DNA from 3 places in the Marinilactibacillus sp. 15R genome. Region 1 is predicted to be linked to each of the others. Evidence: predicted binding sites of a transcription regulator. Region 1 holds the regulator's gene; each other region holds the start of a gene.

The links. The regulator HrcA, encoded in region 1, represses chaperone genes, less so after heat shock. The targets are predictions, from matches to a motif close to TTAGCACTCNNNNNNNNNGAGTGCTAA.
Region 2: BKP56_RS07685 (ATP-dependent Clp protease ATP-binding subunit) is a predicted target of HrcA. The motif match lies at 2,203-2,229, and genes of this name have one in related genera.
Region 3: groES (co-chaperone GroES) is a predicted target of HrcA. The motif match lies at 2,733-2,759, and genes of this name have one in related genera.

What each region holds. Positions count from the first base shown of each region.
Region 1 covers NZ_CP017761.1:1,822,503-1,827,336, forward strand. The annotation lists gene truB (tRNA pseudouridine(55) synthase TruB) at 1-809, shown strand, start outside; gene ribF (riboflavin biosynthesis protein RibF) at 818-1,777, shown strand; gene hrcA (heat-inducible transcriptional repressor HrcA) at 1,929-2,957, shown strand; gene grpE (nucleotide exchange factor GrpE) at 2,981-3,544, shown strand; gene dnaK (molecular chaperone DnaK) at 3,605-4,834, shown strand, end outside.
Region 2 covers NZ_CP017761.1:1,549,948-1,554,781, reverse strand. The annotation lists gene ptsP (phosphoenolpyruvate--protein phosphotransferase) at 38-1,762, opposite strand; gene BKP56_RS07690 (phosphocarrier protein HPr) at 1,762-2,028, opposite strand; gene BKP56_RS07685 (ATP-dependent Clp protease ATP-binding subunit) at 2,395-4,662, shown strand; gene BKP56_RS07680 (peptide chain release factor 3) at 4,778-4,834, opposite strand, start outside.
Region 3 covers NZ_CP017761.1:1,019,982-1,024,815, reverse strand. The annotation lists gene BKP56_RS05045 (ketopantoate reductase family protein) at 1-401, opposite strand, end outside; gene groL (chaperonin GroEL) at 703-2,325, opposite strand; gene groES (co-chaperone GroES) at 2,403-2,687, opposite strand; gene BKP56_RS05030 (CPBP family intramembrane glutamic endopeptidase) at 2,918-3,577, shown strand; gene BKP56_RS14230 (DUF4305 domain-containing protein) at 3,606-3,809, shown strand; gene BKP56_RS05020 (redox-sensing transcriptional repressor Rex) at 3,878-4,570, opposite strand.

The DNA of each region.
Region 1 (4,834 bases):
TAGATCCTGACGTAGAAGGTGTATTACCAATTGCGATAGGAAAAGCAACAAAAGTTTTGGAATATATGGTGAACTCTAAGAAGACATACGAGGGTGAAATTACCCTTGGGTATTCCACAACAACTGAGGACGGTTCAGGAGAAACCGTTCTAAGTAAAACAGTTGACGACCAATTGAAATTAGAGGATATTGATAAAGCGATGGATTCTTTCATTGGTGAAATTATTCAAACCCCTCCAATGTATTCTGCTGTAAAAGTAAATGGTAGAAGGTTATATGAATATGCAAGAGCTGGAGAAACAGTTGATAGACCATCAAGGTCAGTCAACATCTATAACTACGAGCGAATATCTAATATTTCCTACAATAGTGAAGAAAGTACTGCTTCTTTTGCATTCAAAGTAAGTTGCAGTAAAGGGACATACGTAAGGACATTGGCAGTTGATACGGGAGAATATTTAGGGTATCCATCACATATGTCTAAATTGACGAGAACAGAAAGTGGCGGATATCACTCATCTGATTCTTTCACTTTAGCGCAAGTTAAGCAAGCTATGGACAATTCGGAACTAGAAAAAATAATTAATCCTTTAGAATCTGCTTTAACTTCTTTTTCAGCGTATCATCTGAATGAAGAAGAGTGGTCTAGAGTAAAAAATGGATCTTTGATTCCTAAAAATCAAGTTCCAGAAAATATCAAAATGCCGGTAGTATTTTATCTAAAACAAAAAGCTGTTGCGATTTATTCGGATCATCCAAATAAATTAGACTTATTAAAACCAGTTAAAGTATTAAGAACAGAATTGTAGGTGACAACGTGGACATTATTAAAATTCATCATCCATATGATCCATCAGAAATTATCCAGGAAGATATTGTCTTGATTCTCGGATTTTTTGATGGCATTCATAAAGGACATCAGAAAGTTATTGAAACAGGAGTGGAAATTGCAAACGAAAGAGGTATAAAAGCAGCATTGATGACTTTCAATAGACACCCCGCTTTTGTATATAAGAAATTTGATCCTGAATATCATTCTTATCTGACAACAATGGAAAGAAAAGAGAAACTGATTGCAGAACTGGGAGTAGATATTTTGTATGAAGTAGATTTTACATCTAGTTTCGGTTCATTACCACCTCAAGAATTTGTAGATCAGTATATCGTAGGTTGGCATGCCAAAGCAGTCGTTGCTGGATTTGATTATACTTATGGTAAAGCGGATATCGCTAATATGGACAACCTTGACCAGTATGCTAAAAATAGATTTGATATTTTCAAAATAGAAAAACAAGATGATTCGAACCAGAAAATCAGCTCTTCACGAATTAGACAAGCTATCCTTGACGGAAAGTTAACGAAAGCAAATGAGCTACTTGGATATTTATATGAAACGAGCGGATTTGTCATACATGGTGATGCAAGAGGAAGAACACTAGGCTATCCGACCGCCAATATATTGTCAGATCCAGATGTGTTTATGCCTAAAATCGGAGTATATGCAGTCAAGTTGTTCGTAAATAATGTCTGGTATGACGGGATGGCTTCCATTGGATATAATCCCACATTCGGATATAGAAAAAATCTTTCTGTTGAAGTTCATTTGTTTGATTTTAAAAATGAAATTTATGGGGAAAATGTACGAATAAAATGGGTTAAATATCTTAGAGATGAAATTAGATACGACTCTATAGAGTCTCTAATCAAGCAATTACAACAAGATGAAATAGATTCTAGAGAAGTTTTGGCAAAGGTCAAAACAAATCAAATTTTATAGTTGACAAGTTGATGCTCTTTTGTTAAATTATAAATGTGTTAGCACTCGGATAAGTCGAGTGCTAATTTAATGAGAATAGTATATTGTTATATGATTCTCGAACAACTAAAAAATTAAGATGTCTCTAACCGTGCTTAGGGAGATGATGCACATGTTGACAGAGAGACAATTGATCATTCTGGAGACTATCATTAGGCTTTTCACTTCAACGAGTCTGCCAGTAGGATCCAAAAAGTTAGTAGACGAAACAAATATCGAAGCTAGCTCTGCAACAATCAGAAACGAAATGAGTTCTCTTGAAAAAATGGGATTTATAGAAAAAACACATTCTTCTTCAGGAAGAATTCCATCCTTAAAAGGGTATCGTTTTTATATAGATCATCTTATTCAACCTAAACAAGTTGAAAAGGATCAGATTGTTATGATCAACAAAGCATTCGGTAATCATGTTCGTCAGATGGATGACTTATTTCATCAGTCTGCTCAGTTATTGTCACAATTGACAAGTTATACTGCTTTTGTCTTAGGGCCTCAAGGAAAAACAAGTAAGTTAACCGGCTTTAGGTTAGTTTTACTGAATAATCATCAAGTTATGGCTATCATTCAAACTGATACTGGTGCGATAGAAAATACTGTTTTTCGCATTTCAAAGCAAGTGAATGAATCAGATATTGAAAAAGTAACAAATATATTCAATCAACATTTAGTTGGATATTCTTTGTATGAAGTCTACTTTAAGCTTCAAAACGATATACCGTTATTAGTAGAAAAGTATGCTTCATCAGCAAAAGATATGTTAATAACAATCGAAGAAGTCTTTGGACAGCCTAAAGAAGATCGATTGCATATATCTGGTAAGACAAACTTGCTTGATTTCACTGATCATATGGATAGGAAGAAATTGAAGTCATTATATGAATTATTAGATAATGAGTTAGATTTGAATAGAATATTAAGTAAAGCAACACAAGATTTTGAAGTGAAGATCGGAACAGAATTGAATCATGAGTTATTTGATGATTTCAGTTTAGTCACAGCTACCTATAAAGTAGATGGTCATGGTGATGGAATCATAGCGGTATTAGGACCAACAAGTATGCCATATGCTCAGACATTTGGAGTATTGGAAGTTTTCAGGAAGCAACTAGCAGATACTTTACTCAAGTTTTATTTAGAATAGAGATTTAAAAGTGAGGGACAATAATGAAGGAAAAGAATGAAGAAATGAATAGTCGTTCTAATGAAGAACTGGAAGATCAAATCCTTGAAGAAGAAACAGCAGAACAAGCTGAGGTTAATGAAGAAGATCCGATTCAAGCAGAACTTGAACAGACTAAACAGCAGTTAAGCGAAACAGAAGATCGTTATTTAAGATTACAAGCTGAACTGGCAAATATTCAAAAAAGGAATCAGCGAGACAGAGAACTGGCAACTAGATATCGTTCTCAAGATCTTGCTAAAAACTTATTACCCGCTCTTGATAATATGGAACGAGCACTTACAATTCAAGTAGAAGATGAAGCTGGTAAAAACCTTAAAAAGGGTGTTGAAATGGTAATTGAAAGTATTGACCAAGCTCTTAAGTCAGAAGGAATTGAAGTTATTGATGCTGAGGGCAAACCTTTTGATCCAAATTATCATGAAGCATATACACAAGTGCCGGCGGATAGTGAAGAGGACAGTGGAACAGTCGCACAGGTTTTCGAAAAAGGTTATAAACTGCATGATCGTGTATTACGTGCAGCAAAAGTCGCTGTCTATCAGTAAATTCTAAAATCAGATTCAAAAATTAAAACAAAAAATTTATGAAGTAAAGGTGAGTATATCATGGGAAAAATTATTGGTATTGATTTAGGAACAACAAACTCTGCAGTAGCGGTTCTTGAAGGTGGAGAATCTAAAATTATTCCGAACAAAGAAGGGAACCGAACAACACCTTCTGTTGTTTCATTCAAAGATGGAGAAATTCAAGTTGGAGAAGTAGCTAAAAGACAAGCTATCACTAACCCAAATACAGTCATTTCAATTAAACGCCACATGGGTGAAGATTATAAAGTTGAAGCTGAAGGAAAAGAATATTCGCCTCAACAAGTGTCAGCTTTCATTCTTCAACATCTAAAAGCTTATGCGGAAGACTATCTTGGTGAAGAAGTAACAAATGCAGTTATCACTGTACCTGCTTACTTCAACGATTCTCAACGTCAAGCTACAAAAGATGCTGGTAAAATTGCGGGATTAGAAGTAGATCGTATCGTTAATGAACCAACTGCTGCATCTCTAGCTTATGGGTTAGACAAGGTTGATACAGATGAAAAAATTCTGGTTTTTGACTTAGGTGGAGGAACTTTCGATGTTTCTATTCTTGAATTAGGAGATGGAGTATTCGAAGTAATGTCTACTGCTGGTGATAACCGATTAGGTGGAGATGACTTCGATGAAAAAATCATTGATTACCTTGTTGCTGAATTCAAAAAAGAGAATGGGGTAGACCTTTCAAAAGATAAAATGGCGTTACAACGTCTGAAAGATGCTGCTGAAAAAGCTAAAAAAGATTTATCAGGTGTATCTTCAACTCAAATTAGTTTACCATTCATTAGTGCGGGAGAAGCAGGACCACTTCATTTAGAAGTAACATTAACACGTGCTAAGTTTGATGAAATTACTGATGATTTAGTTGAAAGAACAAAACAACCTGTTCGTCAAGCACTTAAAGATGCGGGTCTTTCTCAATCAGATATTGACCAAGTTATTCTTGTTGGTGGATCTACTCGTATTCCTGCTGTTGTTGATGCAGTGAAAAAAGAAACAGGTAAAGAACCTAACCGTTCTGTAAACCCTGATGAAGTTGTAGCTATGGGAGCTGCTATCCAAGGTGGAGTGATTTCTGGTGATGTTAAGGATATCGTGTTATTAGATGTAACGCCTTTATCACTAGGTATTGAAACAATGGGTGGCGTGTTTACAAAATTGATCGATCGTAACACTACGATTCCAACAAGTAAATCTCAAACTTTCTCAACTGCTGCTGACAATCAACCAGCTGTAGATGTACATGTA
Region 2 (4,834 bases), 270 kb from region 1:
CACTTTAAGAGAGTCAACTCTCTTAAAGTGTAAATTATTATTTAGAAGTATATTCTTCTACTAATTTAACGACTTCTTCCGCTGTCGTGCATTCGTTAAGTGCTTTATCACTTAATTCTTTCATTTCAGCAGTATCAAGGTCAGTTAGTAAACTACGAGTTTTAAGAATACTTGTTGCACTCATAGAGAACTCATCAAGACCTAGACCGACTAGTAGAGGAACTGCAATTTGATCTCCAGCCATTTCTCCACACATACCTGCCCATTTACCTTCTTTATGTGCTGCATCTATTACGTTTTTGACCAAACGTAAAATAGAAGGATTATAAGGTTGATACAAGTAAGAAACGCGTTCATTCATGCGATCAGCTGCCATAGTATATTGAATTAAATCATTTGTTCCAATGCTGAAGAAATCAACTTCTTTAGCAAATTGATCAGCCAATACAGCTGCAGCTGGAATTTCGATCATGATACCTACCTGAATATCCTCTGCAACTTTTATGCCATCCTTAGCTAAGTTAGCTTTTTCTTCTTCTAAGATTGCTTTAGCATCTCTAAATTCAGGAAGAGTTGCAATCATTGGGAACATGATTCTCAAAGTTCCATGCACTGAAGCACGCAATAATGCGCGAATCTGAGTACGGAAAATCTCGTCTTGATCCAAACTAACTCGAATTGCACGATATCCTAAAAATGGATTCATTTCTTTAGGCAATTCTAAATAAGGAAGTTCTTTGTCGCCGCCAATATCCATCGTACGAACCACAACAGGTTTCCCATCCATACCTTCTAAAACTGCTTTATAAGCAGTGTATTGTTCATCTTCAGTAGGTAATTCTTTAGAATCCATATATAAGAATTCTGTACGGTACAATCCGATTGCTTCTCCACCATTATCAATTACTCCCGTTAAGTCTTTAGGAGTTCCGATATTAGCAGCCAGTTCAACGTGTTTCCCATCTTTAGTAACACTCTTCTCATCTTTCAAGCGGTCCCACTCAAGTTTTAATTCTGCAAATTCAGTTGCTTTTTTGTTGTATGTTTCAATAGTAGTTTCTGAAGGATTGATGAAAACATCACCTTCCATACCATCTACTACCAAAAAGTCTCCTTCTGCAACCATTTCTGTAATATTATTCGTTCCTACGATTGCAGGAATTTCTAATGAACGAGCCATGATAGCAGAGTGAGAAGTACGTCCACCAACGTTAGTCACAAAAGCCTTTACATATTGTTTATTTAGTTGAGCAGTATCACTTGGCGTCAAATCTTCTGCAATAATGATGACTTCTTCATCAATTGTAGCAGGAGTTGGAAGTTTTACGTTTAGCAAATGAGACATAACACGTTTACGTACATCCCGTATATCTGCTGCTCTTTCTTGCATATAAGGATTATCTTCCATCGCTTCAAACATTGTAATAAAATTATCAGATGTTTGTTGCAAAGCTGCTTCAGCATTTACTTTTTCATCTTTGATTACTGTGTTTGTTTGATCAATCAAATCCGGATCAGAAAGCACCATTGCATGTGCATCGAATACTTGTGCTTCTTCTTCTCCAAGTGACTCTGCTGCAATAGATCGAATGTTAGCAAGCTCTTCTTTAGCTGTATCGATAGCAGCCTGTAAACGATTAACTTCAGATTCCACATCTGAAATCGTCTTTTTGTCAAATGATAAATCAGGTTCTACTAATAAATAAGCTTTAGCTTGAGCAATACCATCACTTGCAGCAATACCAGATACTTGTGATGCCATTATTCAGCCATTCCCTCATTTTTAATTGTTTGTTCGATTCCTTCAATTGCTTCTGTTTCATCTGCACCTTCAGCAGAAATTGTAACGTCTGCACCTTGACCAACTCCAAGTGACATAACACCCATGATTGATTTCAAGTTAACAGATTTACCTTTATATTCTAAAGTAATATCTGAGTTGTATTTGCTTGCAGTTTGTACAAGTAATGTTGCTGGACGTGCGTGAATACCAGTTTCTGCTGTTACATTATAGCTACGTTTTTCCATTGTTAGTTTCCCCTTTACAAATATAATAGTTTTTGAAAATAGTGAATAGAACATCCGTCTTATAGTTAGATAAAACTAGAAAAACGGCATAATAAGTCATTATTCACCTTTCTTCCTATACAGATTACCATTTTTCTGATAACCCTACAACTATTTTTTACTATTTCGAGGTATTTATCACTTGAAAGGCAAAATAGGTCAGAGTATAATAAGAATTAGCAATAGGTCAAATTTGGTCAAAACAACTTTATGTAGATGTTTCTTTGTAAAATATTGTTTAAAATAGTTGTTTTCAACTGACCTTTTGCAGATAGACTAGTATAATAAAACTAGATAATAGAACTAAAAGAAAGGTTGTGCAGCAGCATGATATGTCAAAGATGTATGCAACGCAATGCAACTATTCATTTAACCACAAGTATCAATGGGAGAAATCGTGAAATTGACTTATGTCAGAAATGTTATAGAGAAATCAGACAACAAGAGGAGCAAGGTAGAATGAATCAAGGAAATGCTCAAGACCCATTTGGTTTTGGAAACTTTGATGATCTCTTTAGAGCAATCTCTCAAGGCAACACTCAAAATCCTAATCAGCAGACTCCACCAAACCAGGCATTCCGAGGAAATGGTCAACAGCCACCTCGCAACAACGCTTCAGGAAGAGGCGGCTTGCTTGGAGAATATGGTGTAGATCTAACACAAATGGCTAAAGAAGGGAAAATTGACCCTGTCATTGGCCGAGATAAAGAAATAGAAAGAGTTATCGAAATCTTAAATCGTCGTACAAAAAACAACCCTGTTTTAACTGGAGAAGCAGGTGTTGGTAAAACTGCTATCGTAGAAGGTTTGGCTCTTAAAATTGTAAATGATGAAGTTCCACAAAAATTATTGAATAAAGAAGTAATTCGCTTAGATGTTGCTTCTCTCGTTCAAGGAACAGGTATAAGAGGACAATTCGAGGAACGCATGCAGCAATTGATAAAAGAATTGCGTGAAAATGATTCTATTATTCTGTTTATTGATGAAGTTCATGAATTAGTGGGCGCCGGCACTGCTGAAGGTAGCAGTATGGATGCTGGAAATATTTTAAAACCTGCTCTTGCACGTGGGGAACTGCAAATGGTTGGCGCTACGACTTTGAATGAATACAGAAAGATCGAAAAAGATCCTGCACTCGAAAGACGTTTGCAGCCAGTTAGAGTCAATGAGCCGACTCCAGAAGAAACCATTACAATATTAAAAGGGATTCAAAAACAATATGAAGATTATCACCATGTTCACTACACTGATAAAGCAATACAAAGTGCAGTGGAATTATCTCATCGTTATATTCAAGATCGTTTCTTACCCGATAAAGCGATTGATTTACTCGATGAAGCTGGATCTAAGAAAAATTTGACCATCCGTACAGTAGACCCAGCAGTAATCAAACAAAAAATAGATGAAGCTGAAAAGCAAAAACAAGCAGCATTACAACAAGAAGATTATGAAAAAGCAGCATTTTACCGTGATCAAGTAACTAAGCATAAAGAAATGCTGGATCAGCAAACACCCGATTCAGATTTACCTGAAATCTCAGAAAAAGATATGGTTCATATCATCGAGCAAAAAACAGGTATTCCTGTTGGAGAATTAAAAGAAAAAGAACAAGAACAATTACGAGACTTAGATCAGTCTCTGCGTAATCATGTAATTGGACAAGATGATGCTGTTGAAAAAGTAGCTAAGGCGATTCGTAGAAATCGTATTGGCCTAAGACAGAAAAATCGTCCAATCGGCTCTTTTCTTTTCGTAGGTCCTACAGGTGTTGGTAAAACTGAATTAGCTAAAACTTTAGCGCTTGAATTATTCGGTAGTAAAGACTCATACGTCCGCTTGGATATGAGTGAATATATGGAAAAACACAGTACTTCTAAACTAATAGGCTCTCCTCCAGGTTACGTTGGATATGATGAAGCTGGGCAATTAACTGAAAAAATCCGCCGCAATCCATACAGCTTGATTTTAGTTGATGAAGTGGAAAAAGCCCATCCTGATGTACTGCACATGTTCTTACAGATTTTGGATGATGGAAGATTAACTGATGCACAAGGTCGTACAGTTAATTTCAAAGAAACAATTATTATCATGACAAGTAATGCCGGAACAACAAACGTTGAATCAAGCGTAGGATTTGGAGCACAATTAAGTGGAAAACAACATTCACTACTCAATAACCTTGGTGAATTCTTTAAACCAGAATTCTTGAATCGTCTAGATGGTATTGTGGAATTCCATTCTTTATCAAAAGAACATCTTATGGAAATCGTTTCGTTAATGTTAGAAGAAATCAATGATGCATTGAAACAACATAATATAACAGTAACAGTCGATGATAAAGCTAAAGAAAAACTAGTAGATTTAGGATATGATCCTAAAATGGGAGCCCGTCCACTTCGTAGAGTAATCGAAGAACAAATCGAAGATAAAGTTGCGGAGTACTACTTGAACCATCCGGGCGCAAGTAATATCAAGGCAACAGTAAATGATGATGATGCCATAGTTATTGAAAAAGTGGCTGCATCTCAAGAATCAGTTGCTGAAGATAAATACGACAATCCAATAGATAAGAATCAAAGTTCTTCAGAAGAATAAAAGTAAATCCCTTATAATGGACAAATAAAAAAGCACATGAGACTTACTGACCAATTACTTGGTTAATGAGCTCCATGTGTTTTTTACATAAACATAATAAATATATTGTAACTTTTTATAGAAGTGATGTTAATTCAACATCTGGATATTTATCGCTGAACCAGCGCTCTGC
Region 3 (4,834 bases), 800 kb from region 1:
CCTTCTCTTGTCGCATCCATTCCGATTGCAACTGTAGGAATTACTTTTTCATGTCCGAATCTCTCTCCTAAAATTTGTTCGCTGGATATCCCATTGATTAATGAGAGTATAGTGGTATGTTCTCCAACCTGATTCTTCATCGATTCCATGCCACTATCTAGTGTTAGAGACTTAGTACAGACAATGACTAAATCTGCTGGATTCCCTTTTTCTGTTTCCAAAATATAATTGAAATCACAGTATTCTCCATTCAATGTGACTCCCTCTTTTTCATACCGTCTTTTTCTTTCTTCATTTACAATAATTCGTACACGTTCTTTTCCCAAAGCAGCTGATAAGTGCTGACCATATAATATACCTAAAGCACCTAATCCAACGATTGCGATTGTTTGTTTAGTCATCTCTACTTCACCATTCTTTCGATTATCATTTATGTATTTATCATAGAACCTATCTTACCATATTCATGAATCATGGGTATTATTTCATGTTTTAATTTGTAGCTCAAGATCGAAATGATTGATGAGTTAGACATAATTGACTTTTTCTTCTTGCTCACAAAAGATTTCTTTAATGAGATACCTGTAAATCACTTTATCTTATTTTTGATACAATTTATTATTTTGAACCGCATATAAAATCAAAATATAATCCAAAAAAGCCACATCAAATTCGACGTGGCTTCCTTTATCTAATAATTTTTTACATCATTCCGCCCATTGCGCTTGGATCCATTCCAGCTCCTGGAGCTTCTGGTTCAGGAATATTGGCAACTGCCGCTTCAGTTGTAAGGAGTAATGCAGAAACAGATGCAGCGTTTTGTAATGCAGAACGCGTTACTTTAGTAGGATCAATGATACCTGCTTCTACCATGTTGACCATTTCACCTGTAGCTGCGTTAAATCCAATACCTGGTTCCACATGTTTCAAGCGTTCAACAATTACACTTCCATCAAGTCCAGCATTGAATGCAATTTGACGAACTGGTTCTTCTAACGCACGAACTACGATTTTAACACCAGTTGCTTCATCGCCGGTAGCTTCAATTTCTTCCAGCTTGTTCAAAATGTTAATATAAGCTGTTCCACCACCAGCAATCACACCTTCTTCAACTGCTGCACGAGCTGCGTTCAAAGCATCTTCAATACGTAATTTACGTTCTTTGATTTCTGTTTCAGTTGCTGCTCCAACTTTAATGACAGCAACCCCACCAGCAAGTTTAGCAATACGTTCTTGTAACTTCTCGCGGTCGAATTCAGAATTTGTTTCTTCTGACTGAGCACGTAACATAGAGACTCGTTGTTCGATTTTATCCCTTTCTCCAGCTCCTTCTACAAGTGTAGTGTCATCTTTAGTAATAACTGCTTTGCCGGCAACACCAAGTTGATCAATGGTCATATCTTTCAAGTCTAGACCTAGATCATCAGTAATCACAGTACCATTTGTCAAAATTGCGATATCTTCAAGCATTCCCTTACGACGGTCACCAAAACCAGGTGCTTTAACCGCGACAACGTTTAATGTTCCTCTTATTTTATTCAGTACTAGTGTTGGCAGTGCTTCACCTTCAATATCATCAGCAATAATTAATAATGGACGATTTTGTTGCATGATGTTTTCTAGAACAGGAAGAATGTCTTGTACAGAAGAAATTTTCTTGTCTGTGATCAAAACATAAGGATTATCCAGATTTGCTTCCATTTTTTCATTATCCGTAACCATATACTGAGATAAATATCCACGATCAAATTGCATACCTTCTACAACATCTAATTCAGTTTCAATTCCTTGAGATTCTTCGATCGTAATAACACCGTCACTACCAACTTTTTCCATAGCATCTGCTAATAGTTGACCGATCTCTTCATCTCCAGATGAGATTGCTGCAATTTGAGCGATTGATTCTTTTCCTTCTACTTTAGTAGAAACTTCATGTAAAGCTTCTACTGCACGTTTAGTGGCTTTTTCAATTCCACGGCGGATACCAACTGGATTGGCACCAGCTGTAACGTTTTTCATTCCTTCATTAACGATTGCTTGTGCTAGCACCGTTGCAGTGGTTGTTCCATCTCCAGCGATATCATTTGTTTTGCTTGCAACTTCAGCAACTAACTGAGCACCCATATTTTCAAACTGATCTTCCAGTTCGATCTCTTTTGCAATCGTCACACCATCGTTAGTAATTTGAGGAGCACCAAAAGATTTATCTAAAATAACGTTTCTTCCTTTGGGACCTAATGTTACTTTTACTGTGTTTGCCAATTTGTCTACTCCACGTAGCATTGCTGCACGTGCATCTTCAGAAAATTTAATATCTTTAGCCATTATTTCCACCTCTTAATTAAATTTTTCAAACTTTCAATTTTATGATTTGACACGAATAAAATACAACTTCATAAAAATTATTCTACAACAGCAATGATATCTGAATCTTTAAGAACTAAATATTCATTGCCTTCATATTTAACTTCTGATCCAGCATATTTCTCGAAAATCACTTTATCTCCAACTGCAACGTCCATATCGGCACGTTTCCCGTCATCTAAAACTTTCCCACTACCCACAGCGACTACTTTAGCTGTTTGCGGCTTTTCTTTTGCTGACTCCGGTAAAACAAGTCCACTGACAGTTTTTTCTTCTTCTTTGATTACTTCCAGAAGAACACGATTTCCTAAAGGTTTTAACATGGTGTTATCCCTCCATATAATTTTATAGTTGAGTTTATATTCGTGTTAGCACTCGATGCACCCGAGTGCTAACTCCAATACTTAGTATATTCAAAACTGAGTTTTCTTGCAACCCTTTTGAAGTTAAAAAATTGATTAAAATCATATCTGGAATACTGACAAAATTTATGTTAAGTTACTAGTAATGTCAAAAACGACTTTATTATCTTTAGAAAATGAGGATGAATCTATTGGAACAATCACATAAAAAAACAGCTCTCCAAATCATACTGCTGTATATATTCGTTCAGTTGGCAACCGTACTAACCGCTCAATTTCTACCTGAAAGCATTCGTACAGATGGGGTAATCTGGTCTAACCTGCTTTTCTTTACTCTTGGTGCAGTCGGAATGATTTATCTCAACCAGAAAAAAGATTTTACATTTTCTTTTGAAAAACCCTTTAGATCAAATATTCCTGAAATTATCTTATGGGGATTTCTCGGATTAATTATTGCGCTCTTTGCGCAATTTATTGCTACAATGATTGAAATCAATTTCCTTGGTGCATCTCAAGACTCACAAAACACTCAAAATATTATTGCAATCATCAAGCAGTATCCTTACTTTCTTCTACTCTCTTCTATAGCCGGACCTATTATGGAAGAATTTGTCTTCCGTAAAGCAATATTTGGTATGGGTTTAGAGAAAATCGGCGGAATAGGTGCAGCTGTTGTCAGCTCGCTCATGTTTGCAGTCATTCACTTTGATGGAAGAATTTTAGTTTATTCTACTATGGGACTTGTTTTTTCTTGGTTGTATTTCAAGACAAAAAACATTTGGACACCTATCATCGCCCATTGTCTTATGAATACAGCTGCTGTAATTGGAAATCTGATTCTAAATAACTAAAGAATTTATTGTATGAAAGGATTTTTAAATGACCGAAAAACAAATTCTAAGCTATATATTTTTTAAGTACGTAATGTGCTTTATATTACTCTACTTCGTCATTGATATTGTCGGATTGGAAGGATGGGGTATATTCCCGTTGTTGTTTGCCTTTCTGGCTACCAAAGACTTTGTTCAGGGAACTCGTCTAGCAGATTCATATTTTAAAATCAGGAAAAACCGAAATAAATAATCAAAAAAGCAGCTACCCGTTGATTAATTCAATCAAACAAGGTAACTGCTTTTATTTTCCTGTATTACTTAATCTTCTACAAATATCTCTCCAGTTTCTTCATCAATGATTACTTCTTCCTCATCATCTAATTCTTGATAATAATTGATGAAATAAATCAACGTTTGTAATTCATTAGTCAAGTCAACATTGTGTACACGCACACTGTCAGGAACATTCACTCGAATAGGTGTAAAGTTCATAATTCCTTTAACGCCACCTTCGACAAGTTTGTTCGCCATTTCCTGCGCAATTTCTGAAGGAACAGTCAAAATCGCAACATCAATTTGCTGCAGATCCAACTGTTCTACCATTTCATCTATATGATAAATGGGAACACCTTGGTGAATGGTTCCAATCAATTTCTCATTGATATCAAATCCTGCACTGATACGGGTATTATTGTTTCTTCTGAAATTATAATTCAAGAGAGCTTGTCCTAGATTTCCTACACCGATCAAGGCAACATTCGTCAATCGATCCTGGTTCAATGTTTTACTGAAAAAGTTCATCAATGCTTCAACATCATATCCATATCCACGTTTTCCTAATGCACCAAAGTACGAAAAATCTCGTCTAATTGTTGCACTGTCAACTTTTACTGCTTCACTAAGCTTTGCAGAAGAAACACGATTTTTTCCTGCTTCATGGAGAAAGCGTAAATAACGATAATAAAGGGGTAATCTCCTTGCAGTAGCTTTTGGAATTTTCTTTTCTACCATACTTTTTCTCCTTCAAATTATAATTCAATATAAAACTTCCCATTAAACTAAAAGTAATATACCTCATCTAATATTTTTAACTTTCATTTCACAAATTCCTATAGTATTTCACTAACTATTATAGCACGGAATTTATAAATTGGAAGTTAATATGACTATAAAATAAGGGATTCTATATTACCTATGAGAATATTATCATATATGATCATATCAGCTTGTGAAAAAATCGATAGAATTCATCTTATAAAAAGCAATTACATCTAT